3 regions of the Pseudomonas helvetica genome follow, and region 3 is predicted to be linked to each of the others. Evidence: predicted binding sites of a transcription regulator. Region 3 holds the regulator's gene; each other region holds the start of a gene.
The links. Region 3 encodes FliA, which starts transcription of late flagellar genes. Its sites were predicted from a motif close to CTAAAGTTTNNNNNNNNNNNGCCGNTAA; they were not measured.
Positions count from the first base shown of each region.

Region 1: the regulator FliA is predicted to act here: its motif matches at 8,284-8,311, upstream of AABM55_RS01660 (methyl-accepting chemotaxis protein).
Region 2: the regulator FliA is predicted to act here: its motif matches at 3,332-3,359, upstream of AABM55_RS01775 (methyl-accepting chemotaxis protein).

Region 1 covers NZ_CP150917.1:370,125-380,474, reverse strand. The annotation lists gene AABM55_RS01700 (proline/glycine betaine ABC transporter permease) at 1-250, opposite strand, end outside; gene AABM55_RS01695 (cytosine permease) at 421-1,887, opposite strand; gene hutU (urocanate hydratase) at 2,039-3,742, opposite strand; gene AABM55_RS01685 (HutD family protein) at 4,271-4,843, opposite strand; gene hutC (histidine utilization repressor) at 4,868-5,536, opposite strand; gene AABM55_RS01675 (formimidoylglutamate deiminase) at 5,724-7,088, shown strand; gene AABM55_RS01670 (lipocalin family protein) at 7,249-7,818, opposite strand; gene AABM55_RS01665 (hypothetical protein) at 7,850-8,104, opposite strand; gene AABM55_RS01660 (methyl-accepting chemotaxis protein) at 8,386-10,278, shown strand.
Region 2 covers NZ_CP150917.1:397,336-407,685, forward strand. The annotation lists gene AABM55_RS01765 (amino acid ABC transporter permease) at 1-489, shown strand, start outside; gene AABM55_RS01770 (amino acid ABC transporter ATP-binding protein) at 482-1,216, shown strand; gene AABM55_RS01775 (methyl-accepting chemotaxis protein) at 1,371-3,287, opposite strand; gene AABM55_RS01780 (16S rRNA (uracil(1498)-N(3))-methyltransferase) at 3,519-4,226, opposite strand; gene tatC (twin-arginine translocase subunit TatC) at 4,223-5,017, opposite strand; gene tatB (Sec-independent protein translocase protein TatB) at 5,014-5,460, opposite strand; gene AABM55_RS01795 (twin-arginine translocase TatA/TatE family subunit) at 5,471-5,752, opposite strand; gene AABM55_RS01800 (phosphoribosyl-ATP diphosphatase) at 5,778-6,110, opposite strand; gene hisI (phosphoribosyl-AMP cyclohydrolase) at 6,103-6,501, opposite strand; gene ubiB (ubiquinone biosynthesis regulatory protein kinase UbiB) at 6,583-8,187, opposite strand; gene AABM55_RS01815 (SCP2 sterol-binding domain-containing protein) at 8,184-8,807, opposite strand; gene ubiE (bifunctional demethylmenaquinone methyltransferase/2-methoxy-6-polyprenyl-1,4-benzoquinol methylase UbiE) at 8,807-9,577, opposite strand; gene AABM55_RS01825 (polyhydroxyalkanoic acid system family protein) at 9,733-10,008, shown strand; gene AABM55_RS01830 (phasin family protein) at 10,227-10,350, shown strand, end outside.
Region 3 covers NZ_CP150917.1:1,920,257-1,930,606, forward strand. The annotation lists gene flhA (flagellar biosynthesis protein FlhA) at 1-1,724, shown strand, start outside; gene flhF (flagellar biosynthesis protein FlhF) at 1,736-3,067, shown strand; gene fleN (flagellar synthesis regulator FleN) at 3,182-4,012, shown strand; gene fliA (RNA polymerase sigma factor FliA) at 4,009-4,749, shown strand; gene AABM55_RS08705 (chemotaxis response regulator CheY) at 4,916-5,287, shown strand; gene AABM55_RS08710 (protein phosphatase CheZ) at 5,319-6,107, shown strand; gene AABM55_RS08715 (chemotaxis protein CheA) at 6,146-8,386, shown strand; gene AABM55_RS08720 (chemotaxis response regulator protein-glutamate methylesterase) at 8,436-9,563, shown strand; gene AABM55_RS08725 (flagellar motor protein) at 9,563-10,303, shown strand; gene motD (flagellar motor protein MotD) at 10,319-10,350, shown strand, end outside.

The DNA of each region.
Region 1 (10,350 bases), 1.6 Mb from region 3:
CCACCAGGAACAGCAAACCAACGATCACCGCCGTCGTCACCAGCTTGCGGGTCGCGTGCCAGGCAATGCCGGCAACGATCACCAGCATCAACCACCACGGCGCCGCGCGCAGCAGGCCTTCGAGGTTGACGATGGCCCAGAGCAAGGTGTCGGAGATGTGGCGGAACACATCCCCGTAGTTGACGACCAGCGAATCAACCCAGACGTTGACCCGGTCGGCGATGGAAAAGGTGAAGCTTTCGGGAAACATAAGAGACTCTCAATCAAGTGGATGTGGCGAACGTCCCGGCCAGCCTCTCGGTTAGCCGGGAGGTATCTGCCTACAGTTCCGCGTTGATTTTCCTGGCAGTGTCGGTGGTGACCCGCAACTGCCAGATCTCAGGATGTGCCTTCACGAAGATCTTCGCCAGTTTCGTCCAGTCAGATTGCTGCAACGCTATCCGCCCCGCTTGTTTTCACTTTTACAGCCTCGTCCTGCTCTACCGGCAGTATCAGCCGATCAGGTACTGCGCTATGCCACTTCTTGGCTGCGAAGTAATACATCGCCGCCGGGACCACCAGGCCGATGATCCACGAGATGTCGGTATCACCGAGGCTCGCGACCAGAGGGCCGGTGTAGAAGTGAGTGGAAATGAACGGCATTTGAATCAACACGCCGAACACGTAAATGCTGATGCCCATGATGTTCCAGCGACCGTAGCGACCCTCGGGGTTGGACAGTGCCGGAATGTCATAACGCTCTTTGGTGATGCAGTAGAAGTCCACCAGGTTGATCGCGCTCCACGGCGTGAAGAACGCCAGCAGGAACAGGATGAACGCGGAGAATTCCTTGAGGAACGAGTCCTTGCCAAGCAATGCCAGAGCCGCGGCAAGCGACACCATGATGAAGATGTACAGCAGGCGCACACCGCTTCCAATGTGGCGGCTGCCACGGAAGCCACTGATGATCGTCGCGATCGACATGAAGCTGCCGTAGGCGTTCAAGGTGGTCACGGTGACTTTGCCGAAAGCCACGGCGAAGTACAGCAGCGCCGCGACAATCCCGGTACCGCCCAGGCTGACGATGAACGACACCTCGTGGTGAGCGAACTGCGAACCGGCCAGGGCTGCGGCGAACACACCGAAGACCATCGACGCCTGCGCACCGATTACCGAACCCAGGCCAACAGCCCAGAAGGTTTTCTTAGCCTGCGTGCTGCGCGGCAAGTAACGCGAGTAGTCCGCCACATAAGGGCCGAACGCGATCTGCCAGGACGCCGACAGCGACACCGCCAACAGGAAACTCGCCACCGAGAAGTGCTTGTTGCCCAGCAATGCGCCGATGTCGTTACCGGCCAGCAGTTTGTAGAACAGGTAGATGAACGCCACCACGCCCAGCACACTGGCGACCCGGCCGATGCCGTGGATCACCCGATAGCCGAAGATGGTGAAGACCATGATCGAGCCCGCGAACAGCGTGATACCGACCCAGTCTTCGACGTGCAGCAACTGCGCAACTGCCTGCCCTGCCAGCAAGGATCCGCTGGCCGAGAAGCCGATGTACATCAGGCACACCAGCACCAGCGGAATCACCGCCCCATACACGCCAAACTGCACGCGACTGGAGATCATTTGCGGCAAGCCGAGTTGCGGACCTTGTGCGGCGTGCAGCGCCATGACGCCACCGCCGAGCAATTGGCCGATCAGCAAACCGACCAACGACCAGAACACATCCCCGCCCAGTACCACCGCCAATGCACCCGTCACAATCGCGGTGATTTGCAGGTTGGCACCCAACCACAGGGTGAACTGACTCAATAGACGACCGTGTCTTTCCGCTTCCGGGATGTAGTCGATCGAACGTTTCTCGATCAACGGCTTACTGCGTGCACGATCATCATTAGCCATGGGTCAACCTCTTTGGATTGTTCGTGGAATTCAATCTGTCCCTGTAGGAGCTGAGCTTGCTCGCGATGGCGATGTACCTGACACACCGCGTCATCGTTCATCGCGAGCAAGCTTTACTCCTACAGGTTCGCATCAGGCCGAGGCCCGTTTTTTATTTACCGGTGATCATCGGCAGGTTCAGGCCCTGCTCCTTGGCACAGTCGATAGCGATCTGGTAACCGGCATCGGCGTGACGCATAACGCCGGTGGCCGGGTCGTTGTGCAGCACGCGAGCGATTCGCTCGGCCGCTTCGTCAGTACCGTCGCAGACAATCACCATGCCCGAGTGCTGGGAGAAGCCCATGCCGACGCCGCCGCCGTGGTGCAGGGAAACCCAGGTCGCGCCGCTCGCGGTGTTCAGCAGAGCGTTGAGCAGTGGCCAGTCGGACACGGCATCGGAACCGTCCTGCATGGATTCGGTTTCGCGGTTAGGACTTGCCACCGAACCGGAGTCCAGGTGGTCGCGGCCGATCACGATCGGTGCCGACAGCTCGCCGCTGCGGACCATTTCGTTGAACGCCAGGCCCAGCTTGGCGCGCAGACCCAGACCCACCCAGCAGATACGTGCCGGCAGACCCTGGAAGCTGATGCGCTCGCGCGCCATGTCCAGCCAGTTGTGCAGGTGGGCGTCGTCCGGGATCAGTTCTTTGACCTTGGCGTCGGTTTTGTAGATGTCTTCAGCGTTGCCCGACAGTGCAGCCCAACGGAACGGACCGATACCGCGGCAGAACAGCGGACGGATGTAGGCCGGTACGAAACCCGGGAAGTCGAATGCGTTCTCGACGCCTTCTTCTTGCGCCATCTGACGGATGTTGTTGCCGTAGTCGAACGTCGGGATGCCTTGCTTCTGGAAGTCGAGCATCGCTTTGACGTGCACGGCCATCGATTGCTTGGCGGCTTTGATCACAGCAGCCGGCTCGGTCTTGGCGCGAGCGCGGTACTCTTCCCAGGTCCAACCGGCTGGCAGGTAACCGTTGAGCGGATCGTGGGCGCTGGTCTGGTCGGTGACCATGTCCGGACGCACGCCGCGACGGACCAATTCCGGCAGGATTTCTGCCGCGTTACCCAGCAGGGCGATGGAAATCGCTTTGCCTTCTTTGGTGTATTTGGCGATGCGCGCCAGCGCGTCGTCGAGGTCTTTGGCCTGCTCGTCGACATAACGGCTTTTCAGGCGGAAATCGATGCTCACTTGTTGGCATTCGATGTTCAGCGAGCACGCGCCGGCCAGGGTCGCGGCCAGTGGTTGAGCGCCACCCATGCCGCCCAGACCGGCGGTCAGGACCCAGCGACCGGTGAGGTTGTCGTTGTAGTGCTGGCGACCGGCTTCAACGAAGGTTTCGTAGGTGCCTTGAACGATGCCCTGGCTGCCGATGTAGATCCAGCTGCCGGCAGTCATCTGGCCGTACATGGCCAGGCCTTTGGCGTCGAGTTCGTTGAAGTGCTCCCAGCTCGCCCAGTGTGGCACCAGGTTGGAGTTGGCGATCAGCACGCGTGGGGCGTTGCTGTGAGTCTTGAAGACGCCGACTGGCTTGCCGGATTGCACCAGCAGGGTTTCGTCGTCATTCAGGTTGGTCAGGCTCTCGACGATCTTGTCGTAGCATTCCCAGTTACGCGCCGCGCGACCGATACCGCCGTAAACCACCAGTTCTTTAGGGTTCTCGGCAACTTCCGGGTCGAGGTTGTTCATCAACATGCGCAGCGGCGCTTCGGTCAGCCAGCTTTTGGCGGTCAGCTTGTTGCCGCGAGCAGCACGGATTTCAACGTCACGGTGCTTAGTAAAAGTAACGGGGGTCGGTTTCTGGGTATTGTCAGTCACGAAAAAAGCTCCTCAGCAATCAATCCAAACCAGCCCAGGCAGTGGGCGAGCAAGCCAATGTGCAGATGGTGCACACCGGCGAATCAGTGGACGATGGTCGAGTCTTCGTGACTCATACGCATACGTCTTTACTTGTACATACAAGCATATGCAATCAAGCGGCCAACTTTCTGGATGGCGCTTCAACAAAGTGCTGAACCTGGCTGAAAAGCCCTTGGGACAAGGGTTTTGCGGCTGTCGATATTTTTGGGGGAAGGTTTTTTTCGAGGAGTGACAGTTGTTACCTGAGCGCGGTTTTGCGTCACGCTGGGGCGTTCGGTAACAAAACTGGTGCGCACAGGGAAACGCTGGAGGTTGGTTTTTGTGGCGAGGGAGCTTGCCCCGTCGACCGGTCCGCGCTCGGGCGTAGCAGTCGCAGAATCGGAGATTCAATACAGGGGACAGGGTAGGCATGCAGCCATTGGGGCGGCTTCGCCACCCAGCGGGGGCAAGCCCCCTCACCACAGAAAAGCTCCCGGAATAGGGAGCTCAGAGTGCTGTCAGTTCAATCACGCAGCACTGGCCATTGACGGAAACATCCAGCAGCCCAGTGTTACCGCCCAGTTGCAGACAATCATGACGACCCAGCACTTGGGCCGCACTGCCATTGATTCGAACTTCAAGCGCATCAGCCACGCTGAAAACCAGCAGCGTTCCGGCAGAACTGAAAAACCGTTGCTCGCCCGCCAGCCACTGCAACCGCGCCTGGTAGCGATTCGGCGCATAAATCAGGTTGAAGTCGCGGATCGCACCGCCAAGCAGGGTGCAGGAAACATGGCTTTCGCCGCTGAACGCAAACGGGTCCAGTGGTAACAGGGGCCGCGTGTTCTGGCCGTCGACCGTCAAGGTCATGCCTTCACCCTGCAGCACGGTGATGACCCGCTCGTAGCCTGCAAAGGTCGAGAACCCGCCCGACTCACCGATATCGGCAATCGACAGGCGCCAGCCAAAGCCATCCAGGCCGGTGCCTGCATCGCGGGTGATTTCTTCGGTGCTGCCGCCGCCGTTTTTCCACGGCATGCGCGGATAATTGGCCGCGCGCAAAACGTTCAACTGGCCCATTTATGTCTCTTTATTGATGGCTCTTTATTTGTGGAACCGCCCTTCCAGACGATGGCGGGAACCGGGATGAATCAGACGAGCGGCCGTCACTGGCTGACGTCCGGACCAGGTCCGACGACGGATCAGCAGGCATGGCTCGCCTTTTTCGATCTGCAGCAATTTGCATTCGGAAGGCTCGGCAAGAATCGCCTCGACCACGTGCTCGCCTTCGGTCAATGGCGCGACCTGATTCAGATAGGCATAAGGCGTTTGCAGGGTGAAGTCTTGCTTGAGGTATTCCGGCGCGACCAGGGCATTGACGAAACGGTCCTCGATTTGCACGGGAATATCGTTCTCGAAATGCACGATCAGCGAGTGGAAGACCTTTTGGCCTTCACGCATGTCCAGTGCCAGGGCGCGCTCGGAACCGGCGGCCTCTTCTTCCAGAGTAATCACCTTGCACGTGTGGCGATGGCCACGGGAGGCGATTTCGTCGGCAATGTTATGCACTTCGAACAACGCGGACTGGCTCTTGGGTTCGGCGACAAAGGTCCCGACGCCTTGCATGCGCACCAACAGGCCGTCAGCCGTCATCTCGCGCAGGGCGCGATTGATGGTCATGCGGCTGAAACCCAACTGACTGACCAGCTCGCTTTCCGACGGCACGCGGTAATGCGGCGGCCAGTTTCCACTGTCGATTTGCTGGGTGATCATCTGTTTGACGCGAGCGTACAAGGGCGCCGGACTGTCGCCCAGATTGGCACTCAGCGGTGAAACTACAGGCGGAGTCGGCACAGGAAATCCTTGTTCGTTGATGAAAGTCGCTAGCTTGCCGGAGTTTACCGAGCAGGCAAACGTCTGTATATGTATATACAAATAACACACGATGGGGTACTGAACCATGTCCGCCTTCTTTGCCGAACGCGCGCTTTTGCCTAGTGGATGGGCCAACAATGTACGTCTTGAGGTCAGTGCCGATGGCCTGCTGACCCACATCCAGGCCGATGCCAGCGCTGAAGGCGCCGAACGGCTGAGCGGTCCGCTGCTGCCGGGCATGCCGAATCTGCACTCCCACGCCTTCCAGCGGGCGATGGCCGGACTGGCCGAAGTAGCGGGTAATCCGAACGACAGTTTCTGGACCTGGCGCGATCTGATGTATCGCCTCGTCGGAAAAATCAGTCCGGAACAACTCGGGATCATCGCCCGTCAGCTCTACATCGAAATGCTCAAGGCCGGTTACACCTCGGTCGCCGAATTTCATTACGTGCACCACGACCACAACGGCCATCCGTACGCGGACCCGGCCGAACTGTCGTTGCAAATCAGTCAGGCCGCCAGCGCCTCCGGCATCGGCCTGACCTTGCTGCCTGTACTCTACAGCCACTCCGGTTTCGGTGGCCTGGCGCCCAATGAAGGCCAGCGACGCTTCATCAACAGCACTGAAAACTACCTGAAGCTACAAGCCCGCTTGCAGCCGCTGCTGGCGCAGCAACCGGCGCAACAACTGGGCCTGTGCTTCCACTCGTTGCGTGCCGTGACCCCGCAGCAAATCAGCGAAGTGCTGGCAGCCAGCGACAAGCACTGCCCGGTGCACATCCACATCGCCGAGCAACAAAAGGAAGTCGACGACTGCCTGACCTGGAGTGGTCGCCGTCCGCTGCAATGGCTGTATGAAAATACCGACGTCGATCAGCGCTGGTGCCTGGTCCACGCGACCCACGCCAACCCGGAAGAAGTCAGCCTGATGGCCAAGAGTCGCGCCATCGCCGGCCTGTGCCTGACCACGGAAGCTAACCTGGGCGACGGGATTTTCCCGGCCGTGGACTTCCTCGCCCAAGGCGGGCGCATGGGCATTGGCTCGGACAGCCATGTGTCGCTGAGTGTGGTGGAAGAACTGCGCTGGCTGGAATACGGCCAGCGCCTGCGCGATCAGCGACGTAACCGCTTGTATGGCGCCGATCAGCCGATGGTCGGGCGCACCCTGTACGACGCCGCACTCGACGGTGGCGCACAGGCGCTGGGCCAGCCGATTGGCGCATTGGAAGTCGGCAAACGCGCTGACTGGCTGGTGCTCGACGGCAACGACCCTTACCTGGCAACCGCCAGTGGCGACGGGATTCTGAACCGTTGGCTGTTTGCTGGTGGCGACCGCCAGGTGCGTGACGTGCTGGTGAATGGCAAGTGGGTGGTACGCGACGGGCATCACGCTGGCGAAGAAGACAGTAACCGGGCGTTCACCCAAGTACTGCGCGAGCTGTTGGGCTGATCACCGCTTCTGTGGCGAGGGAGCTTGCTCGCGCTGGGTTGCGAAGCGACCCCAAATCAGCAAATGAGCTCTTTCAGAAAGATCTCATCAGCTGAGTGACGACTGCTGCGCAGCCGAGCGGGAGCAAGCTCCCTCGCCACGGAGTCCAACCGCACGCCGCTTATTTAGAGGTCTGGGCCATTTTGGTGTCCGACACCCGCCAGATCAGGCGTGTGGTGTCGTAACCCTGCTGACGCGCCCTGCTCAGCAGTTCCTCGCGGGTATCGGCGTTGACTTCCGGCTTGCGTGACAGCAGCCACAGGTTGCGCCGATTGGGGCTACCGACTATCGCGGTCTGGTAGTCATCGCTGACATACAGCACCCAGTAATTACCCTTGCTCATGCCTGGCAACAACCGGGTAAACCAGTTATCGAAATTCACCCACAGCTTGTCGTTCTTGCCGGGAATCTGCGGCGTTGCCGTGCCCTTGGCCTCTTCCCATTTCCACTCTGGGGTCAGGCAACGGTTCAACACTTCCATGTCGCCATCGGTCTTGAGGGTGTAATGGGCTTCGGATTGCGCGCAGTTACGCTGGAAGTACATCGGCATGCGCGCCAACTCGTACCATTTACCCTGGTAACGCTTGAGGTTGACGCTATTGACCGTTTTCGGCGCGAGCGCATCATCGCCAGAAGTGGCGCAGCCGGCCAACAACAGACCGGCCAAAAGAACTATTACTAACCGCATCATTATTTTTCTCCCGAGGGCGTTTGGCCCCGGTTTACTTCAGGCCTTGCCCGGAAAACATCAGCACTTTGTCACCGGCGTACTGCACGCTGATAAAGCTGTTCTTGTCGCCCCAGGTACAGCTGGACATGCCCAACGCGCCTGAACAATCGGCAGGTTTACCCAACAAGGCTTCGACCTCGGCCTTGGGCATGCCCGTCGAGAGTTTCGAATAGTTTTCCTGGTTGATCTTGCTGCACGCAGCCAACAGCACGCAAAACGACAACAAGGCGATAGATCGCAGCGACATGGTGTAACTCCTGGTAAAGAGGGGGAGGCATGGCTGCCAACCAGAAGCTTAGAAGAGAAAACCCCCTTCTGGTTCCCACCGGTACCGGGTATTTCTTGAAGGGTAAAATCGACATTTCGCACCAAAATCAGGCATTTTTTTGCGCTGATCGGTATTTCGTCGGTTTTCGTCAAACCCGCCTAATCTTTGGCGCTTCCCTGTCGACATAGAAGCAGCGCCAAGCCTGCCCTGTGGCAATTTGACGCTCCTCGTTGATCAGTCCTCCCGCGGTAGCGCCTTTAATGACCAGAAACATGAAGTTCAGCCACAAGATCCTGCTCGCCGCTGCCCTTGTGGTCGCGGTAGCGTTCGCCTGTTTCATTCTGTTCAACGACTACCGTCAGCGCCAAACCCTGCGCAACAGCACCGAGTCCTCGATGCAGGAACTCGGCAGCCTGACCACCAGCAACATCCAGACCTGGCTGGAAAGCCGCATCCAGTTGCTGCAATCGCTGGCCCAGCAAGTGGCCGTCGACGGTCCGGCGCTGGACAACCTGAAACGCGCGGTCGGCCTGCCGGCGTACACCAGCAACTTTCAGTTGAGCTACTTCGGCGGTGCCGACGGCGTGATGTTCTCGGTGCCGGCCGGTAATCGCGCGGCGGACTACGACCCTCGTGCCCGTGGCTGGTACAAAGCCGCCAACAGTGCACAGCAGACCATCGTCACCGAACCCTACATCGCTGCGTCCTCAGGCAAGCTGGTGATCACCGTCGCTACCCCGGTGCAGCATCAGAACCAGATGATCGGCGTCGCCGGTGCAGACATCGACCTGAGCAGCATCAGCACCATCATCAACTCGCTGAACTTCGGCGGCCACGGCCACGCATTCATCGTCAGCAGCGAGGGCAAGATCCTCATTCACCCGGACAGCAAACTGGTGCTCAAAAGCCTCACCGAGGCTTATCCCGCGGGTGCGCCGAAGGTCAGCCCCGGCATGAAGGAAGTCGAGGTGGACGGCAAGACGCAGTTCATCTCGTTCACCCACGTCAACGGCGTGCCGTCGGCTGACTGGTACGTGGCCCTGGTGCTCGACCAGGACACCGCATTCTCGATGCTCAGTGAGTTCCGCACCTCGGCGATCATCGCCATGGTGATTGCCGTGGTGATCATCATCACGCTGCTCGGCATGCTGATCCGCGTCCTGATGCAGCCGTTGCTGACCATGGGTCGCGCCATGCATGACATCGCCGAGGGTGAAGGCGACCTGACCAAGCGCCTGACCATTCATGGCCAGGACGAATTCGGGGCGCTGGGCACTTCGTTCAACCGCTTCGTCGAGCGTATTCACACTTCGATCCGCGAAGTGTCATCGGCCACCGGCCAGGTCAACGAAGTCGCCCTGCGTGTAGTCAGCGCGTCCAACTCGTCGATGTTCAATTCCGACCAGCAGGCCTCGCGCACCAGCAGTGTGGCCGCGGCGATCAACCAGCTGGGCGCCGCCGCCCAGGAAATCGCCCAGAACGCCGCCCTCGCCTCGCAACATTCCAGCGACGCCCGCAGCCTGGCTGAAGACGGTCAGCAAGTGGTGGATAAGACCATCGCGGCGATGCAGCAACTGTCGGCCAAAATCAGCGACTCGTGCGGCAACATCGAAACGCTGAACAGCAACACGGTGAATATCGGGCAGATTCTCGAAGTCATCACCAGCATCTCCCAGCAAACCAACCTGCTGGCTCTCAACGCCGCGATCGAAGCGGCGCGCGCGGGTGAGGCCGGACGTGGTTTCGCCGTGGTTGCCGACGAAGTGCGCAACCTCGCGCATCGCACCCAGGACTCGGCGCAGCAAGTGCAGAAGATGATTGAAGAGCTGCAAGTCGGCGCCCGTGAGGCGGTCGCCATCATGACCGACAGTCAGCGCCAGAGCGAAAGCAGCGTCGGCATCGCCAACCAGGCCGGTGAGCGCCTGGGCAGCGTGACCCAGCGCATCGGCGAAATCGACGGCATGAACCAGTCGGTGGCCACCGCCACCGAAGAGCAAACCGCCGTGGTCGAATCGATCAACGTCGACATCACCGAGATCAACACCCTGAACCAGGAAGGCGTGGAAAACCTGCAATCGACCTTGCGCGCCTGTGCCGATCTTGAGCAGCAAGCGGCGCGGTTGAAGCAGTTGGTGGGTAGTTTCAGGATCTAAAACCAAACGGCGCACTTTGAGTGCGCCCGTCTGGTGAATCTGACGCAGGACTGAATTCAGACTAAACTCAGT
Region 2 (10,350 bases), 1.5 Mb from region 3:
ACCGTCTACATCGAGCTGGTGCGCGGTACGCCGCTGCTGGTGCAGATATTCATCTTCTACTTCTTCATTGGTACGGTGCTGAATCTGTCCCGCGAATTTGCCGGGATCGCCGCACTCTCGCTGTTCACCGGTGCCTATGTGGCCGAGATCATTCGTTCTGGCGTGCAATCGATTGCCCGTGGGCAGAACGAAGCCGCCCGTTCGCTGGGTTTGAGCGCTGGCCAGTCGATGCGCCACGTGGTGTTGCCGCAAGCGTTCAAACGCGTGCTGCCACCGTTGGCCGGGCAATTCATCAGTCTGGTCAAGGACACCTCGCTGGTGTCGGTGATCGCCATCACCGAGTTGCTCAAGAGTGGCCGTGAAGTCATCACCACCTCGTTCTCGCCGTTCGAAATCCTGTTCTGCGTGGCGGGTCTGTACCTGTTGATCAACCTGCCGCTGTCGAAAATCGCCAGCCGGCTTGAGCGGAGGCTCGCGCAAAGTGATTGAAGTCCGCGATCTGGTAAAAGTCTTCGACACCCGCGGCCAAGTGGTCCGTGCGGTGGACAACGTCACCACTCGAGTGGCCAAGGGCGAAGTGTTGGTGGTGATTGGGCCGTCGGGTTCCGGCAAGTCGACCTTTCTGCGCTGCCTGAATGGCTTGGAAGCATTCGACTCGGGCTCGGTGAGCATCGACGGTCTGCAACTGGCGGACCCGAAAACCGATGTCAACGCTTACCGCCGTGAAGTCGGGATGGTGTTCCAGCACTTCAACCTGTTCCCGCACATGACCGTGCTGGAAAACCTCTGCCTGGCGCAGAAAGTCGTGCGCAAGCGCGGCAAGCAGGAGCGCGAGGCCAAGGCTCTGGCACTGCTGGAAAAAGTTGGCATCGCGCAGAAGGCCCACGAGTTTCCGTCACGCCTCTCCGGCGGTCAGCAACAGCGCGTAGCGATTGCCCGGGCGCTGGCCATGGAGCCTAAGGTGATGTTGTTCGATGAGCCAACGTCGGCGCTGGACCCGGAAATGGTCGGCGAAGTGCTGGACGTGATGAAGACTCTGGCCGTGGAAGGCATGACCATGGTCTGCGTGACCCACGAAATGGGCTTTGCGCGGGAAGTCGCGGATCGGGTGCTGTTCTTCGATCACGGCAAATTGCTCGAAGACGCCTCGCCGGCCGAGTTCTTCGATGCGCCGAAGGACCCGCGAGCACAGGCGTTTTTGCGGCAGGTTTTATAACTTCAGCGCCTGTCAGACCGCTATCGCGGGCAAGCCTTGCTCCTACAGATTTATGTTGTGCCCGAATCTTGCGGCAAACATGGGTTCGTAGGAGCAAGGCTTGCCCGCGATGGCATCGCCTCGGTCCCAAGCGAACCGAGGTATCTGCATCACCTCAAACCCTGAACTTGCCCACCAGCATCTGCAAATGGGTGCCCAACCGCGCCAGCTCGACGCTGGAGGCCGCGGTCTCTTCGCTGGCGGCCGAGGTCTGGTCGGAAACGTCGCGCACGTTCAGCACGCTGCGGTTGATTTCCTCGGCCACGGCGCTCTGTTGTTCGGCGGCTGCGGCGATCTGCTGGTTCATCGCCTGAATTGCCGAGACAGTGCGAGTGATGTTGGACAGCGAACCGCCAGCGCGGCGGGTCAGTTCAACACTGCTGTCGGTCAGGCTGCGGCTGTTGTCCATGATGCTGGCGACCTGTTGAGTACCGCTTTGCAGGCCGACAATCAGCTCTTCGATCTCTTCGGTGGACTTCTGGGTGCGTTGCGCCAGGCTGCGCACTTCGTCGGCAACCACGGCAAAACCACGTCCGGCCTCACCGGCCCGTGCAGCCTCGATGGCCGCGTTGAGGGCCAGCAGGTTGGTTTGTTGGGCCACGGACTTGATCACATCCAGCACGCTGCCGATCTTGTCGCTCTCACGCTTGAGATGCCCCATGGCTTCAGTGGAGTTGCCGACTTCGGTGGCCAGGCGTTCGATCTGGGCGATGGCTTCGCCGACCACCTTGTCGCCTTCGCGGGCCTGCTGGTCAGCGGCGACGGCGGCTTCCGATGCTTCCTCGGCGTTGCGTGCGACTTCCTGTACGGTGGCGGCCATTTCGTTCATGGCGGTGGCCACCTGGTCGGTTTCAATTTTCTGGTTGTTGACCCCGGCGCTGGTCTGCTCGGTCACGGCTGAAAGTTCTTCGGCGGCGCTGGCGATCTGTGTCACGCCTTCGCTGATGCCGCCGATCAGTTCGCGCAGGCCGACGGTCATGCTCTGCATCGCGCGTTGCAACTGGCCGAGTTCATCGCGTCGCTGGGAAACGAGGTTGTGAGTCAAGTCGCCGGCAGCCACCTGTTCAGCAACTTTAAGAGTCTGGTTCAACGGGATGATGATCTGCCGGGTGATTGCCCAGGCAGCGAGCAGACCGAATGCCAGTGCCAGCGCGGTCACCAGCAGCAAGGTGTTTTTGGCTGCGGTGGCATCGCTATCACGCACGACGGTTTGGGCGGTGGTGAGTTTCTTGCTCAGCTCGAACAGCAGGTCGCCTTGCTGGGCCATGTCCTTGAGGGCGGTGGCGCTGGCCACCTGGGAATCGCGGTATTGGCTGACGGCTGCGCGGTAGGCGATCAACATGTCGGTGGCTTGTTGCAGGTTGGCGGTGTGCTGTTCCGGGAGTTTTTCCGGCAGGGTCTTGAGGTACTTCAAGGCGTTGTCGATGGCGTCCAGCGCCGGTTGCTCAGCCTCGACCTTGCCGCTGTAGGTGTAGCCGCGCACCTGGAAGCGTGCCTGCTGGATCAACTTGCTCAGCTCGATGACGCTGTTGAACCGGGCGACACTGTCTCCTTGCAGCAGGGCGGCTTCGACTTCCGCCACGTGGGCCACGGCATTGTCGGCGCTGGCACCGAGTTTGGCGCGGGCCGCTTCGCGGTTGGCGGTAGCCTGGGTCATGTCGGTAAAGGCGTGCTTGTACTTGCTGACGGCTTCAATCTGCTGATTGAGCATCGCCACGTCGGCCGGCTGCTCGATCATCTTGAGGGCGCCTTGCAGGCCTGAGTCGAGCTTGTCCAGCAACTCGCTGACAGCGGCGGGGCCTTGTTCACCGCGACGCATTTCATAGTCCAGGCGAGCAATACGCAGGTCTTTGGTCAGCTCATTGAGGCTGGAAATATACCCGAGCTTGTCGCCGCGACTGATGATGCCGCTCATGCCCGTCCAGCCATCCACAGTGATCAGCAGGGTCAGGAGCAACACCAGGCCAAAGCCGATGCCAAGCTTGCGATTGACGCTCACATTTCCCAGGTGTTCGGCTAACCATCGGTACATGCTGCGGACTCCCTACGACCACGTTAATTGGATTTATAGAGAGACTATCGGCCGGAAGATGGAGATCTGTAGGCCGCCGCAATGTCTGGGTCGGCAGTCACTTGTGGCGAGGGAGCTTGCTCCCGTTCGGCTGCAAAGCAGTCGTAAAGTCGGTGGATGCGTTCTTGCTCGAAAAAAGCGATGGCCGCTTCGCGCCCAAGCGGGAGCAAGCTCCCTCGCCACAGGGCTGTGTTAGAAAAGGCGCGAAAGCAGGGCGGTGACGGCGGTTTCGACCCGCAGGATGCGGTCGCCGAGCTGTACCGGTTGCAGGCCGGCCTTGCTCAGCAGGTCGACTTCGTAGGGGATCCAGCCGCCTTCCGGGCCGATCGCCAGGGTTACCGGTTCGTCCAGCCCTCGAGGGCAGGGCGGGTACTGGCCGGGGTGGCCGACCAGCCCAAGGGTGCCGTCGGCAATGGCCGGCAGACGGTCTTCGACGAAGGGCTTGAAGCGTTTCTCGATAACGATCTCGGGCAACACGCTGTCGCGAGCCTGTTCGAGACCGAGGATCAGTTGCTCACGGATGGCCTCGGGTTCGAGGAACGGCGTCTGCCAGAAGCTCTTCTCGACCCGATAGCTGTTCACCAGCACGATTCGCGGCACACCCATTGCGGCGACCGTCTGGAACACTCTGCGCAGCATCTTCGGCCGTGGCAGGGCCAGCAGCAGGGTCAGCGGCAGCTTGGCCGGTGGTGGCTGGTCGAGGGTGACGCGCAGTTCGGCTTCGGTGGCTTCCAGGCGCAGCACTTCGGCCGAGCCCATCAATCCGCCAATCCGCCCGACCCGCAGGCTGTCGCCGACTTCACAGCGGTGGACTTCCTGCATGTGAGTGAGTCGGCGATCGCGCAGGATCACCCGGTCGGCCGCAATGAAGTCGGCCTCTTCTAGGAGCAGCAGGTTCACGGTTGAGTCGCTGGCGGCTGGTCGTTGTGATCGTCCGCCGGCTGGTCATCCGCCGGTTTTTCGCGTTTGCTGACCAGGCTGCCAAACACTATGCCGATCTCGAACAACAGCCACATCGGCACGGCCAGCAGGGTCTGCGAGAAGATGTCCGGCGGGGTCAGGATCATGCCGACCACGAAGCAGCCGATGACCACGTACGGGCGGATCTTCTTCAGGTATTTGACGTCGACCACGCCGATCCACACGAGCAGCACCACGGCCACCGGGATCTCGAACGCCACGCCGAAGGCGAAGAACAGCGTCATGACGAAATCCAGGTAACTGGTGATGTCGGTCATCATTTCCACGCCCGCCGGAGTGGCCGAGGCGAAGAATTTGAAGATCAGCGGGAACACCAGAAAGTAGGCGAACGCCATGCCGGTGTAGAACAACAGGATGCTGGAGACCAGCAGCGGCACCGCGATGCGCTTTTCATGCTTGTACAGGCCCGGCGCGATGAAGCCCCAGATCTGATGCAGGATCACCGGGATCGCCAGGAACAGCGAGACCATCATGGTCAGCTTCAACGGCGTCAGGAATGGCGAGGACACGTCGGTGGCAATCATCGTCGCGCCGGCTGGCAAATACTGGCGTAGCGGTATCGAGACGAAGGTGTAGATCTGCTGGGTGAAGGCAAACAACCCGGCAAAGATCAGGAAAATCGCCGCGACGCAACGCAGCAGGCGAGTACGCAACTCGGTGAGGTGCGAAACCAGCGGCATGTGCTGGTCGTTCTCTGGAATATCGCTCATGGGGCTCGCGGCGGCAGTGTTGGGTCGTGGGGAGCCGGCGCAGTAGTTGCCGCCGCAGGAGTAACAGGGGCTGTCGGTGGTGCGGCAACGACCGCTGGAGGCGGCTCGACCCGTGTTGCGACAGCTGCAGTTTCGGCAGCAGGCGCAGGCGCCTGGACCGTCTGCTCGGCTACCGTCTCGACTGGCGTCGGCTGCTGGGCTGGATTGAGGATTTTGCGCGCCTCTTGTTCCAGCGACAGAATGTGCTCGTTGTGCAGTTGCCGGCGAATCTCGTCGGCCCCGATTTCACGTTCAACTTCCTGTTTGATCGCGTTAAAGCTGCGCTTCAGGCGTCCGATCCACAGGCCGGCGGTGCGCGCAGCGCCCGGCAGACGCTCGGGGCCCAGCACCAGCAGGGCAACGAGGCCGACAAGCAGCAGTTCAGAGAAGCTGATACCGAACATTAGTCTGCGCTCACGAGTCTTTGCGGGTCGGCTCTTCGACTTTATGGGCCTGCACGTCGATGGTGTGCGGCTCGTTCAGTGTCGAGGCCTGTGGCTGCACCGGCGCTGTTGGCTGTGCAGTGGTCGGCGGCACGACGGGTTCGGCAGGCTTCTCTTCATCGTTCATGGCTTTGCGAAAGCCCTTGATCGATTCACCGACGTCGGTGCCGAGGTTTTTCAGTTTCTTGGTGCCGAACACCAGTACCACAACCACCAGGATGACGATCCAGTGTTTCCAGTCAAAAATGCCCATGTTGCTGCTCCTCTCTAATCGTTATTCAGGCGGACGGGCGCGAGGCTTTCTCGACGTGACCGGACAGGCCGAAGCGGCGGTCCAGCTCATCGAGGACAGCCTGCGGATGCTGCCCCAGTTGGGCGAGCATGACCATACTATGGAACCACAGGTCAGCGGTTTCGTAGATTACATCACTGCAATCTCCGCTGATGGCAGCGTCTTTGGCGGCAATGATCGTCTCGACCGATTCTTCGCCGACTTTTTCCAGAATCTTGTTCAAGCCCTTGTGGTAAAGGCTGGCGACATAGGAGCTGTCGGCGGCAGCGCCTTTACGCTCTTCCAGCACTTGGGCCAGACGGGTCAGGGTGTCAGTCATGTTTGTGGTCCGAATAGATGGCGTGCGGGTCCTTGAGCACCGGGTCGACGGTTTTCCAGTCGCCGTTTTCATAGACGCGGTAGAAGCAGCTTTGGCGGCCGGTATGACAGGCGATGTCGCCGATCTGCTCGACCATCAGAATGATCACGTCGGCGTCACAGTCCAGGCGCATCTCATGCAGGGTTTGCACATGCCCGGACTCTTCGCCCTTGCGCCACAGCTTGCCACGCGAACGTGACCAGTAGATGGCGCGGTTCTCGGCGGCGGTCAGTTCCAGCGCTTCGCGGTTCATCCAGGCCATCATCAGCACGCGCCCGGTTTTATGGTCCTGGGCGATCGCCGGCACCAGGCCGTCGCTGTCCCATTTGATCTCGTCCAGCCAATCTTTCATCTTCGACTCCGACAGCGGGCTCGACACTTCAGTAGTGGAACCCTGGCGTTGGAACAGTGTGCCAGCGTGCAGCGCGGCTGGCTATCGTCGAACGATCAGATACAAGCCCACGGCCACCATGATCGCGCCGGGCCAATGGCCCAGTCCGTCCAGAGGGCCGCCGGCCAGCAGGATCGCGCCACCCGCCAGATGCGCGGTGCCGAGCAGGCGCAGGAACCAGTCGTCCGAGCGTCGATGCCAGGCCGCTGGCGAGTTGACGACGTGCGGCTGCGACATGCGTTCGAGCAGGTCACGGGTCATGTTGGCCAGGTGCGGCAGTTGCTCGACCTGGTTGTGCAGGTTGCCGAGCAAGGTTTTCGGGCTGACGCGCTCGCGCATCCAGCGTTCGAGGAACGGCTGGGCGGTGTTCCACAGGTCCAGTTCCGGGTACAGCTGACGGCCCAGGCCTTCAATGTTGAGCAGGGTTTTCTGCAAAAGAACCAGTTGTGGCTGCACTTCCATGTTGAAGCGCCGTGCCGTCTGGAACAGGCGCATCAGCACCTGGCCGAAGGAAATATCCTTTAGCGGTTTTTCGAAGATCGGCTCGCAGACCGTACGGATTGCCGCTTCGAATTCGTTGAGTTTGGTTTCCGCCGGCACCCAGCCCGAATCGATGTGCAGTTGGGCGACCCGGCGATAGTCGCGCTTGAAGAAGGCGAACAGGTTGCGTGCCAGATAGTCCTGGTCTTCAGGCGTCAGGCTGCCGACGATCCCGCAGTCGATCGCAATGTACTGCGGGCTCCACGGCTGCACGGTGCTGACGAAGATGTTGCCGGGGTGCATGTCGGCGTGGAAGAAGCTGTCGCGGAACACCTGGGTGAAGAAGATCTCCACGCCACGTTCGGCGAGCATTTTCATGTCGGTGCGCTGGTCGGCGAGGGTCGCCAGGTCCGTGACCTGAATCCCGTAGATGCGCTCCATCACCAACACTTTTGGTCGGCACCAGTCCCAGTAGACCTGTGGCACGTACAGCAACGGCGAGCCGTCGAAGTTGCGCCTCAGCTGGCTGGCATTCGCCGCTTCGCGCAGCAGGTCGAGTTCGTCGAAGATGGTCTTTTCATAGTCGCTGACCACTTCCACCGGGTGTAGCAGGCGGGCGTCGGCGGAGAGTTTTTCCGCTGCGCGGGCGAGGATGAACAGCCAGGCCAGGTCTTGCGCGATCACCGGTTTGAGGCCCGGGCGTATGACCTTGACCACCACTTCTTCGCCGCTCTTCAACTGCGCCGCATGAACTTGCGCCACCGAAGCCGAAGCCAGTGGCTCGATGTCGAATCGGCTGAACACATCGCTGATTTTCTGGCCCAGCTGTTCTTCGATCAGCTTGACCGCTACCTGCGAGTCAAACGGCGGCACGCGGTCCTGCAACAGCATCAGCTCATCGGCGATGTCTTCGGGCAGCAGGTCGCGGCGGGTCGAAAGAATCTGTCCGAACTTGATGAAAATCGGTCCCAGGTCCTGCAAGGCCAGCCGCAGGCGCGCGCCCCGACTCAAGTCCAGGGTTTTACGCGGAAACCAGCGCCATGGCAGCGCATAACGCAGCCCCAGCAGGAACCACGGCAGTGGCAGGGCGAACAGCAGGTCATCGAGGCGGTAGCGGATCACGACGCGCTGGATGCGCAATAAACGGCGGACGGCAAGCAGCTTCATGCGTTATCGCTTGAATCAAGGGATCGGGAAAGACGCTCGAAGCGCGCCTCAAGACGTTCCAGATCAAGTTTGATCTGGTCCAGTTCACTAAACCGCGCTTCGGCTTCGCGCTGGCCGACGAGGGCACGCGATTCTTCGGCGAGGTAGTCGGCAAGATTCTGGTTCAGGCTGGCGAAACCTTGCTGATACCAGCGTGCGCGGCTGCGCAAGTGACCGCCCAGCAGTTGCGTGGCGACCGGGCCAAGCCAGCGCGAGAGTTCGTATTCCCAGTCCAGCTCCAGGTCCTGAAGGACGGACGCCAGCGCCAGCAGCACGCCGCTGTCGCCGTCGAGTTCAACGTCAGGGCCATGCAGGACCGCCGTCTTGTCCTTGCTCAAGGCCAGCTTGAGCAGGCTTGCCGCCGGTGCGCGCAAGGTGCAGTCGGCGTCCGCGGCCCAGTGTGCTGCCAGCATCAGGCCTTCGTCGCTGGGCACAATGAACATCTGCAACGCCGGGCTGCGGCAATCGACGGCAATCACCTTGCCGCTCAAATGCGCCAGACGCGGCAGCGCCGTGCTGTCGAGCCGCAACACCCGGTTGAGGCCGAGTTCGACACTGGCGAGCAGGCCGGCGAGCAACATCAGGGTTTGATGCCGCGGTGCAGGGCGACGATGCCTGCGGTCATGTTGTGGTAGGTCACGCGGTCGAAACCGGCTTCAACCATCATCGACTTCAGGGTTTCCTGGTTCGGGTGCATGCGGATCGATTCGGCCAGGTAGCGATAGCTTTCCGAGTCATTGGTGATCAGCTTGCCCATCAACGGCATGAAGGCGAACGAGTAGGCGTCGTAGGCTTTGGACATCAGTGCGTTGGTCGGTTTGGAGAATTCCAGCACCAGCAAGCGCCCGCCCGGTTTGAGCACTCGCAGCATGGAGCGCAGGGCGTCTTCCTTGTGGGTGACGTTGCGCAGGCCGAACGCGATGGTCACACAGTCGAAGTGGTTGTCCGGGAACGGCAGCTTTTCAGCGTCGGCCTGAACGAACTCGACGTTGCCGGCCACGCCCAGATCCAGCAGGCGGTCACGACCGACCTTGAGCATGGATTCGTTGATGTCGGCGAGCACGACCTGGCCGGTCGGACCGACGAGGTGCGAGAACTTTCTGGTCAGGTCGCCGGTGCCACCGGCGATGTCCAGCACGCGGTTGCCGGTGCGAACGCCCGACAGTTCGATCGCGAAACGCTTCCACAAACGATGCATGCCGCCCGACAGGAGGTCATTCATCAGGTCGTATTTGGCGGCTACCGAGTGGAAAACCTCAGCGACTTTTTCCGCTTTCTGGCTTTCCGGAACGTTTTTGAAGCCGAAGTGAGTGGTGGGTTCGGCATCGCTGCCTTTGCGCTGATCAGTCATATCGCTGTCACCAAAAGAGAATGCGCGACATTCTAATCCCCAAGGCATGCTTTGTCTTGGCAAGGCTGAAGGTAAGATAAGCAACTGCCCGGACGTTTTGACGCAGCAGGGGTCAGAATGCGTGAGGCAAGTCCCGATAAAACAGGAGTCATTCAGTGGCCCATATTAGTGTTGAGCGTGCCCATGGCCTGGGTAAGGAAGCAGCCCGCGAGAAGGCTGACAAACTGGCGGAAAAACTGGCGGCGCAATATGGCCTGGAACCTCAGTGGTCGGGCGACACCCTGAACCTCAAGCGTTCCGGGGTAAAAGGCGCCGTGTATGTGGGCGACACCTCGATCAGGGTCGATGTCGAACTCGGCCTGTTGATGTCAGCCATGAGCGGCACCATCAAGTCGGAAATCGAAAGAGCCCTCGATAAAGCACTGGTCTGATCGCCCTTGTTTTTGTAGGAGCAAGGCTTGCCCGCGAGTTGGTATACCAGGCACGCCACGTTATCGTTCATCGCGAGCAAGCTTTGCTCCTACAGGTTTGAGGCACCACTCAATTGTTGCGGTTGTTAGGGTGCCGTTTCTAATTTTTCTCACTACGTTGTGCCTGAGCCCGACGCTTGACGGGCAGTTCCTCAAACCTTCTGCGCGTGAGGTGCACCATGGCCAAAGTTACTTTGAAGAAAAAAACTGACGTTCAGCCGACTGCGTTGAACGAAGTGAAATCCTATGCCCGCAAGATCTGGCTGGCAGGCCTGGGTGCCTACACCAAGGTCGGTCAGGAAG
Region 3 (10,350 bases):
TCAACTTCGTCGTGGTGACCAAAGGTGCCGGGCGGATTTCCGAGGTCAGTGCGCGTTTTACCCTGGATGCGATGCCGGGCAAGCAGATGGCCATCGACGCCGACCTGAACGCCGGCCTGATCGACCAGCCCGCAGCCAAACTGCGCCGTATGGAGGTGGCCCAGGAGGCCGAGTTCTACGGTTCGATGGACGGTGCCAGCAAGTTCGTGCGCGGTGACGCCATCGCCGGTCTGCTGATTCTGTTCATCAACCTGATTGGCGGCATGGCGGTCGGGATCTTCCAGCATGGCATGAGCTTCGGCGATGCCGGCAAGGTCTACGCATTGTTGACCATCGGTGACGGTTTGGTGGCGCAATTGCCATCACTGCTGCTGTCCACCGCGGCGGCGATCATGGTGACCCGTGCTTCCGGTTCGGAAGACATGGGCAAGCAGATCAATCGGCAAATGTTCGCGTCGCCCAAGGCGCTGGCGGTAGCTGCCGGTTTGATGGCGGTCATGGGCCTGGTGCCAGGCATGCCGCACTTCTCCTTTCTCAGCATGGCCGCCGTCGCAGCGGGCGGCGCGTATCTGTTCTGGAAAAAACACAACATCGTCAAGGTTCAGGCTCTGGAAGAGGTCAAGCGTCAGCAGGACCTGCTGCCGTCGCCCGCACGGGCCATGGAAACCAAAGAGCTGGGCTGGGATGACGTGACCCCGATCGACATGATTGGTCTGGAAGTCGGCTACCGGCTGATCCCGCTGGTGGATCGCAACCAGGGTGGTCAGTTGCTGGCGCGGATCAAGGGCGTGCGCAAGAAGCTTTCCCAGGATCTGGGCTTCCTGATGCCGACCGTGCACATTCGCGACAACCTCGATCTGGCGCCGAGTGCCTACCGCCTGACCCTGATGGGGGTGATCCTCGCCGAGGCGGAGATTTATCCGGATCGCGAACTGGCGATCAACCCCGGGCAGGTCTACGGCACGCTCAATGGCATCACCGCCAAAGATCCGGCCTTTGGCCTGGAGGCGGTCTGGATCGAAATCAGTCAGCGTCCGCAGGCGCAATCCCTGGGGTACACCGTGGTTGATGCCAGTACGGTGGTGGCGACTCACCTCAACCAGATTTTGTACAAGCATTCCAGCGAGCTGATCGGCCACGAGGAAGTTCAGCAGCTCATGCAATTGCTGGCCAAAAGCTCGCCAAAACTGGCCGAGGAGCTGGTGCCGGGCGTCGTTTCGCTGTCGCAGTTGCTCAAAGTACTGCAGGCCTTGTTGGCCGAACAGGTTCCGGTTCGCGACATTCGCAGCATTGCCGAAGCCATCGCGAACAATGCCGCCAAGAGTCAAGATACTGCCGCTCTGGTGGCGGCCGTTCGCGTCGGCGTATCGCGCGCTATCGTCCAAAGCATTGTAGGCACTGAGTCCGAGCTGCCTGTGATCACCTTGGAACCAAGGTTGGAACAAATATTGCTCAATAGTCTTCAGAAGGCAGGACAAGGCTCGGAAGAGGGCGTTTTGCTGGAGCCAAGCATGGCAGAGAAGCTGCAACGTTCGTTGATCGACGCCGCGCAGCGTCAGGAAATGCAAGGTCAACCGGTGATTCTGCTGGTAGCAGGTCCGGTACGCGCGATGCTCTCGCGGTTCGGACGTTTGGCAGTGCCGGGGTTGCATGTGTTGGCGTATCAGGAAATCCCTGACAACAAGCAAGTGACCATCGTTGCGACAGTAGGGCCCAACGGCTGAGGTAGTGGTTTATGCAAGTTAAGCGTTTTTTCGCCGCCGATATGCGTCAGGCCATGAAGCTGGTTCGCGATGAGCTGGGCGCTGATGCGGCCATTATCGGTAATCGCCGGATCGCCGGTGGTGTCGAGCTGACGGCGGCCCTGGATTACAAGCTGTCGGCGCTGGCCCCGCGTGTACCGAACATTGAACTCGAAGACGAGTTGCGCAAGACCCAGTCGCGGATCGTCACGGCTCAGGCCGAATTGAGCCTGCGTGGCGACGGCGAAGGTGATGCGAGCGCCAGCACCAATCGCCAGTTGTTTGCCGGCCTGCCGCTGACCGCTGCGGAACCGTTGATCGAGCCGACCTTTGCTGAGCGGCCGCGTCCTGCTTCAGCGCCTGTGCATTCTGCCGGGGTCGATCCGCGGGCTTTCGACTCGATGCGTTTCGAACTCAATGGTCTGCGTGAACTGCTCGAAGTACAGTTGGGTTCGCTGGCCTGGAACCAGCTGCAAGGCAGTCGCCCGCAGCAAGCCAACCTGTGGCGTCGCCTGCAACGCATCGGCCTGTCCGGTCCGTTGTCGCGCGATCTGCTGGAACTGATTACTGACATTGAAGAACCCCGCCAGGCCTGGCGCATGCTGTTGGCGCACCTGGCGCGGATGATCGTGACTCCCGAGATCGAACCACTGGAAGAGGGTGGCGTGATCGCCATGGTCGGCCCTGCCGGCATGGGCAAAACCACCACGCTGGCCAAGCTGGCCGCGCGTTACGTGCTCAAGTACGGCGCGCAGAACATCGCGCTGGTGAGCATGGACAGCTTCCGCATTGGGGCTCAGGAACAGCTCAAGACCCTGGGGCGTATCCTCAATGTCTCGGTGACTCACGTCGACCCGGGCCAGTCCCTGGCGCAAGCCCTTGATCCGCTGTTGCGCAAGCGTGTGGTGTTGATCGACACCGCCGGCCTGCAGGCCAGTGATCCGGCGTTGCGCATGCAGCTGGAAAGCCTGGCCGGTCGCGGGATCAAGTCGAAGAATTATCTGGTGCTGGCCACTACCAGCCAAAAGCAGGTGCTGACTGCCGCTTATCACAGTTACAAGCGGTGCGGGCTAGCAGGCTGCATTCTGACTAAACTGGATGAAACAGCGAGCCTGGGCGAGGTGTTGAGCCTGGCAATCAGCCACGAATTACCTGTCGCTTATCTGACCGACGGGCCACGGATCCCGGATGATCTACATTTACCGCGCCGGCATCAGTTGGTCAGTCGCGCCGTTAGCGTGCAGATGCAGGAAGAACCCAGCGAAGAAGCCATGGCTGATATGTTCGCTGACCTCTACCACAGCCCGGCCAAGCGTGTCGGCTGAGGTAATAATGAATAGATTTGTATCTACATCGATGGCCTGCCATGCATTGTTCACAAGTGAGCGCGCAGCCAGTCATGTAGTCCGCGTCTAAGCAAGACAAGGTAAAGAACGAACATGGGCAGCATGCATCCCGTACAGGTGATCGCAGTGACCGGCGGCAAAGGTGGCGTCGGGAAGACTAATGTGTCAGTGAACTTGTCCCTGGCTCTTGCTGAGCTCGGCCGGCGCGTCATGCTGCTGGACGCCGATCTGGGGCTGGCGAACGTTGACGTCCTGCTGGGGCTCACGCCCAAGCGTACGCTGGCCGACGTCATCGAAGGCCGCTGTGAACTGCGCGATGTATTACTTCAGGGGCCGGGCGGAATTCGCATTGTTCCAGCAGCGTCCGGTACCCAGAGCATGGTTCACCTGAGCCCGGCCCAGCATGCTGGCCTGATTCAGGCATTCAGCGACATCGGCGATAACCTCGACGTATTGGTGATCGACACGGCGGCGGGTATTGGTGAGTCGGTCGTCAGTTTTGTTCGCGCAGCCCAGGAAGTATTGCTGGTGGTGTGCGACGAGCCGACGTCGATCACTGACGCCTACGCGCTGATCAAACTGCTCAACCGCGATTACGGCATGAACCGCTTCCGCGTGCTGGCCAACATGGCGCAAAGCCCGCAGGAAGGGCGAAATCTGTTCGCCAAGTTGACCAAGGTCACGGATCGCTTCCTCGACGTCGCCTTACAATACGTCGGTGCGGTGCCTTACGACGAATGCGTGCGTAAGGCGGTGCAGAAGCAGCGCGCCGTGTATGAAGCGTTTCCTCGTTCCAAGTGTGCGCTGGCATTCAAGGCCATCGCGCAGAAAGTCGATACCTGGCCGCTGCCTGCCAACCCGCGTGGGCACCTGGAATTTTTCGTCGAGCGTCTGGTGCAGCAAACTGCGGGTCCGGTTCTATGACAGCCAGCGGTTACAACCTGTACAAGAAGTCGGCGCGTGACGCGCAGTACGAACTGATCGAGCGTTACGCGCCACTGGTAAAACGTATTGCCTATCACCTGTTGGCGCGCTTGCCGGCCAGTGTTCAGGTCGAGGACCTGATCCAGGCAGGCATGATCGGTTTGCTTGAAGTGTCGACCAAATACGACGCGAGCAAAGGTGCGAGTTTCGAGACGTACGCGGGGATCCGTATCCGTGGTGCGATGCTCGATGAAGTCCGCAAGGGTGACTGGGCGCCACGCTCGGTCCACCGCAATACCCGGATGGTGAGTGACGCGATTCGCTCAATTGAAGCTAAAACCGGGCGTGACGCTAAAGATCACGAGGTTGCGGCCGAACTCCAATTGAGTCTCGACGATTATTACGGGATTTTGAATGACACCTTGGGCAGTCGCCTGTTCAGCTTCGACGATCTGTTGCAGGACGGCGAGCATGAAGGGCTGCACGAGGATGGCGCGAGTGCTCATCTCGAACCGTCGCGCGACCTGGAAGATGAACGCTTCCAGGCAGCACTGGCGGATGCGATTGCCAATTTGCCGGAGCGTGAGCGACTGGTGTTGGCGCTGTACTACGACGAAGAGCTGAATCTCAAGGAAATCGGTGAGGTCCTGGGGGTCAGTGAATCGCGGGTCAGCCAGTTACACAGCCAGTGCGCGGCCCGTTTGCGGGGGCGTTTGGGGGAGTGGCGAGCGCGCTGACAGCAGTGTGGGGACACTGCGAACGAAACAGGCAGGGCGTAACGCTGTGCCGGTCTTCATCCGTTGTGCTCCAGACAGTCGTCGAGTGCTCTGCCGAATTGATTGAATGGCGTGTTCAGGTGCTGAACGCGTTTAAGACTGCTTGGAGGTCGAATTGGACAAGAACATGAAAATCCTCATCGTTGATGACTTCTCAACGATGCGGCGGATCATAAAAAACCTGTTGCGTGACCTTGGGTTCACCAACACGGTCGAGGCGGACGACGGTATTACCGCCATTCCCGTCCTCAACAGCGGGAGCATCGACTTTCTGGTAACGGACTGGAACATGCCTGGCATGACCGGTATCGATTTGCTGCGCCACGTGCGCGCCGATGAAAAGCTCAAGCACCTGCCGGTGCTGATGGTCACTGCCGAAGCCAAGCGCGAGCAGATCATCGAAGCCGCTCAAGCCGGTGTAAACGGCTATGTGGTCAAACCCTTCACGGCCCAGGCGTTGAAAGAGAAGATCGAAAAAATATTCGAACGCATCGGTTGATGCGCGGAGCCACTGCGCCACGGGGGGAGCTATGGAGCAAAGAGAATCTTCACAGGGCGATTTCGAATCGACCCTGAAAAAACACGCTCACGAACTGGTCGAAAGCCTTGAAAAGGGCAGGTTCGGTGACGCTGTGCAACTGATCCATGAGCTCAATCAGACCCGTGACCGCGGCCTGTACCAGGAGGTGGGCAAGCTCACTCGCGAGCTGCATAGCGCGATCGTCAATTTTCAGATTGACCCGAACATGCCGCAAGCCGAGGAAGTCTCACAGATCACAGACGCCACCGAGCGCCTGTCCTATGTGGTCAAGCTGACCGAAGCGGCCGCGAACCGGACCATGGATCTGGTCGAGAACAGTACTCCGCTGGTCAATGGCCTGAGCACTGACGCCCAGGCCTTGAGCGCCGACTGGGGGCGTTTCATGCGCCGCGAAGTCGGTGCCGAAGAGTTCCGCGAACTGGCCCGGCGTGTCGACGGTTTCCTGACGCGTAGCGTCGAGGAGAGCCAGGTCGTCTCGGGCAACCTCAACGATATTCTGCTGGCTCAGGATTACCAGGATCTAACCGGTCAGGTGATCAAGCGCGTGATTCAACTGGTCACCGAAGTCGAAAGCAACCTGCTCAAGCTCGTGCTCATGGCCAGTCAGGTAGACCGCTTTGCGGGCATCGAACATGACCATGAAGCGATGCTGGCTGAAAAAGATCCGCAAAAACATCTCTCTCAGGGTGAAGGTCCGCAGATTCATGCCGATAAAAGAGAAGACGTTGTGTCCGGTCAGGACGATGTGGACGATTTGCTATCCAGTCTTGGATTTTAGGTTTTTTAGGTTTTTAGACCTTTAGGAGCACCCCCTTAATGAGCTTCGGCGCCGATGAAGAGATCCTTCAGGATTTCCTGGTTGAGGCCGGCGAGATTCTAGAGCAACTGTCCGAACAGCTGGTCGAGCTGGAAAGCCGACCCGATGATGCGGATTTGCTCAATGCAATTTTTCGCGGTTTTCACACTGTAAAAGGGGGCGCCGGCTTCCTCCAGCTCAATGAGCTGGTGGAGTGCTGTCACATCGCCGAGAACGTGTTCGACATCCTGCGCAAGGGTGAGCGTCGCGTCGACTCGGAACTGATGGACGTGGTTCTCGAAGCGCTGGACGCGGTGAACGGCATGTTCAGCGAAGTCCGCGAGCGTGCACCGATCACTGCGGCTACACCGGAACTGCTGGCGGCTCTGGCCCGCCTGGCCGAGCCTCAAACAGACGATGTGGCGCAACCAGTTGCAGAGGTGGTTGAAGCACCTGCCGCTGAAAGCGAATCGGGCGACGTCACCGACAATGAGTTCGAACTGCTGCTGGACTCGCTGAACGCGGTCAAGGCGCAAGCTGAGTCGGGGGCGCCTGTAGCCCCGGCACCTGAAGCGGCTGCCGGCAGCGATGAAATCACCGATGCCGAGTTCGAGTCGTTGCTCGACCAATTGCACGGCAAAGGCCAGTTCGCCCCTGATGCAGTGGCGGCAGCACCTGCCGCACCGGCTGCCCCGAAAGCGGCAGGCGACAGCTCCGATATTACCGACGACGAATTCGAAGCACTGCTCGATCAGTTGCATGGCAAAGGCAACTTCGCCGTTGATGCCCTGGAGTCGGCAATTGCTGCCGTTCCGGCACCTGCTGCACCTGTGGCTGCGGCCGCTGGCAGCGATCTGATCTCCGATCACGAGTTCGAATCGCTGCTCGACGAATTGCATGGCAAAGGCAAGTTCACGGAGGTCGGCACGGCTGCTGCTTCGGTGGCGGCACCCGTTGCCAAGGCAGCAGCGCCAGCACCTGTGGCTAAAGCGCCCGAGCCAAAAGCTGAAGCGCCTAAACCTGCTGCCGCGGCTGCACCGGCCCCAGCTCGCGCACCGGCCTCACCGCCACCGGAAAAACCGGCCAGTGAAGCCGAGACCACCGTGCGTGTGGATACCGCACGTCTCGACGAAATCATGAACATGGTCGGCGAACTGGTACTGGTGCGTAACCGCTTGGTCCGTCTGGGCCTCAACAGCGGCGACGAAGCCATGTCCAAGGCCGTGTCGAACCTCGACGTGGTCACGGCCGACTTGCAGACCGCTGTCATGAAGACCCGGATGCAGCCGATCAAGAAAGTCTTCGGGCGCTTCCCGCGCCTGGTTCGCGACCTCGCGCGCCAGTTGAAGAAAGAGATCAACCTGGAGCTGGTCGGTGAAGAAACCGACCTCGACAAGAACCTCGTCGAGGCCCTGGCCGACCCGCTGGTCCACTTGGTGCGTAACTCGGTCGACCACGGTATCGAAGAACCGGCTGATCGTGAGGCGATGGGCAAGCCTCGCAGCGGCAAAGTGATTCTGTCCGCAGAGCAGGAAGGCGATCACATCCTGCTGTCCATCTCTGATGATGGCAAGGGCATGGATGCTGATGTCTTGCGCAGTATCGCCGTGAAGAAAGGCTTGATGGACAAGGATGCGGCGGACCGTCTCAGCGAGTCCGACTGCTTCAACCTGATCTTCGCGCCGGGTTTCTCGACCAAAACCGAGATCTCCGACGTGTCCGGTCGTGGCGTGGGCATGGACGTGGTGAAAACCAAGATCGCCCAGCTCAACGGCACCATCAATATCTACTCGACCAAGGGCAAAGGCTCGAAGATCGTCATCAAGGTCCCGTTGACCCTGGCGATCATGCCGACGCTGATGGTCATGCTCGGCAACCAGGCCTTTGCTTTCCCGCTGGTCAACGTCAACGAGATTTTCCATCTCGACCTGTCGCGCACCAACGTGGTCGACGGTCAGGAAGTGGTGATCGTACGGGACAAGGCGCTGCCACTGTTCTACCTCAAACGCTGGCTGGTCAGCTCCGCCGCTCACGAAGAGCAGCGTGAAGGCCATGTGGTGATCCTTTCAGTGGGCACTCAGCGGATCGGCTTCGTCGTCGATCAGCTGGTGGGCCAGGAAGAAGTGGTCATCAAGCCATTGGGCAAAATGCTTCAGGGAACCCCGGGCATGTCCGGCGCCACCATTACCGGTGACGGTCGCATCGCCTTGATTCTCGATGTTCCGAGCATGCTCAAGCGTTACGCCGCACGGCGTATTTGATTCTGGCGGAGCGGGGCGACTGAGCCTCGCTCCGTCTAACGGAGTGTTTATGGCAGTCAAAGTCCTGGTGGTGGATGATTCTGGTTTTTTCCGCCGCCGCGTCTCGGAAATTCTTTCAGCAGATCCGAGTATCCAGGTTGTCGGTACGGCGACCAACGGTAAAGAGGCGATCGATCAGGCCCTGGCCCTCAAGCCAGACGTGATCACCATGGACTACGAGATGCCGATGATGGATGGCATCACGGCGGTGCGGCACATCATGCAGCGCTGTCCTACCCCGGTTTTGATGTTCTCCTCGCTGACGCACGAAGGCGCTCGGGTCACTCTCGATGCACTGGATGCCGGCGCAGTGGACTTCCTGCCGAAGAATTTCGAAGACATCTCGCGCAATCCCGAGAAGGTCAAGCAACTGCTGTGCGAAAAGGTTCACAGCATTTCGCGCAGTAACCGTCGTTTCAGCGCCTACAGCGCTCCGGCTCCAGCCGCCGCGCCAGCCCCGGCCCCGGCACCTTCGAGTTTCGGCAGCAGTGCGCCGGCGCCTGTGCGTCCGGCCCCGACGCCGATTCCTGCGCGTGCGCCGGTTGCCAGCGCATCGTCGCCGGCACCGAAACGCAAAGCCTACAAGCTGGTTGCCATTGGTACCTCAACCGGCGGCCCGGTCGCGTTGCAACGGGTGCTGACACAGCTGCCGGCCAACTTCCCGGCGCCGATCGTGCTGATCCAGCACATGCCGGCGGCCTTCACCAAGGCTTTCGCCGAGCGTTTGGACAAGCTCTGCCGGATCAGCGTCAAGGAAGCCGAGGATGGTGACATCCTGCGTCCGGGCCTGGCGTTGCTGGCACCGGGTGGCAAGCAAATGATGATCGACGGCCGTGGCGCGGTGAAAATCCTTCCGGGCGACGAGCGTCTGAACTACAAGCCGTGCGTGGACATCACCTTCGGTTCGGCGGCCAAGTCCTACGGCGACAAAGTTCTGGCGGTGGTCCTTACCGGCATGGGCGCCGACGGTCGCGAAGGCGCGCGTCTGCTCAAGCAGGGCGGCAGCGCGGTCTGGGCCCAGGATGAAGCCAGTTGCGTGATCTACGGCATGCCGATGGCGATCGTCAAAGCCGATCTGGCTGACGCGATCTACGGCCTCGACGATATCGGCAAGCACCTGGCCGAGGCGTGCATCTGATGGATGTTTTAAGCCTCATCGGGATCATCATGGCGTTCATCGCCATTATTGGTGGCAACTACCTGGAAGGCGGGCATCTCGGTGCCTTGGCCAATGGCCCGGCGGCACTGATCGTGCTCGGCGGGACCATTGGCGCTGCCTTGTTGCAGTCGCCGATGAGTGCCTTCAAGCGCGCGATGCAGATTCTTCGCTGGATCCTCTTTCCGCCTCGCGTCGACCTCGCCGGTGGTATCGACCGTGTGGTCAACTGGAGCCTCACCGCGCGCAAGGAAGGTTTGCTCGGGCTTGAAGGGGTCGCGGACAGCGAACCCGACAGCTACTCGCGCAAAGGCTTGCAATTGCTGGTCGACGGCGCTGAACCCGAGTCGATTCGCAGCATCCTCGAAGTGGATTTCTACACCCAGGAAAGCCGTGACATCGAAGCCGCCAAAGTCTTTGAAAGCATGGGCGGCTATGCGCCGACCATCGGTATCATCGGTGCGGTCATGGGCCTGATTCATGTGATGGGCAACCTGGGTGATCCGTCGCAACTGGGCAGCGGCATTGCCGTGGCCTTCGTCGCGACCATCTACGGCGTGGCCAGCGCCAACCTGGTGTTGTTGCCGATTGCCAGCAAGCTCAAGTCCATCGCGCTGCGACAGTCGCGTTATCGCGAAATGTTGCTGGAAGGCATTCTGTCGATCGCCGAAGGTGAAAACCCACGCTCCATCGAGTTGAAGCTTCAGGGCTTCATGGACTGATGGGGGTAATGGACTATGGCACGCCGCCGTCAGCACGATGAACACGT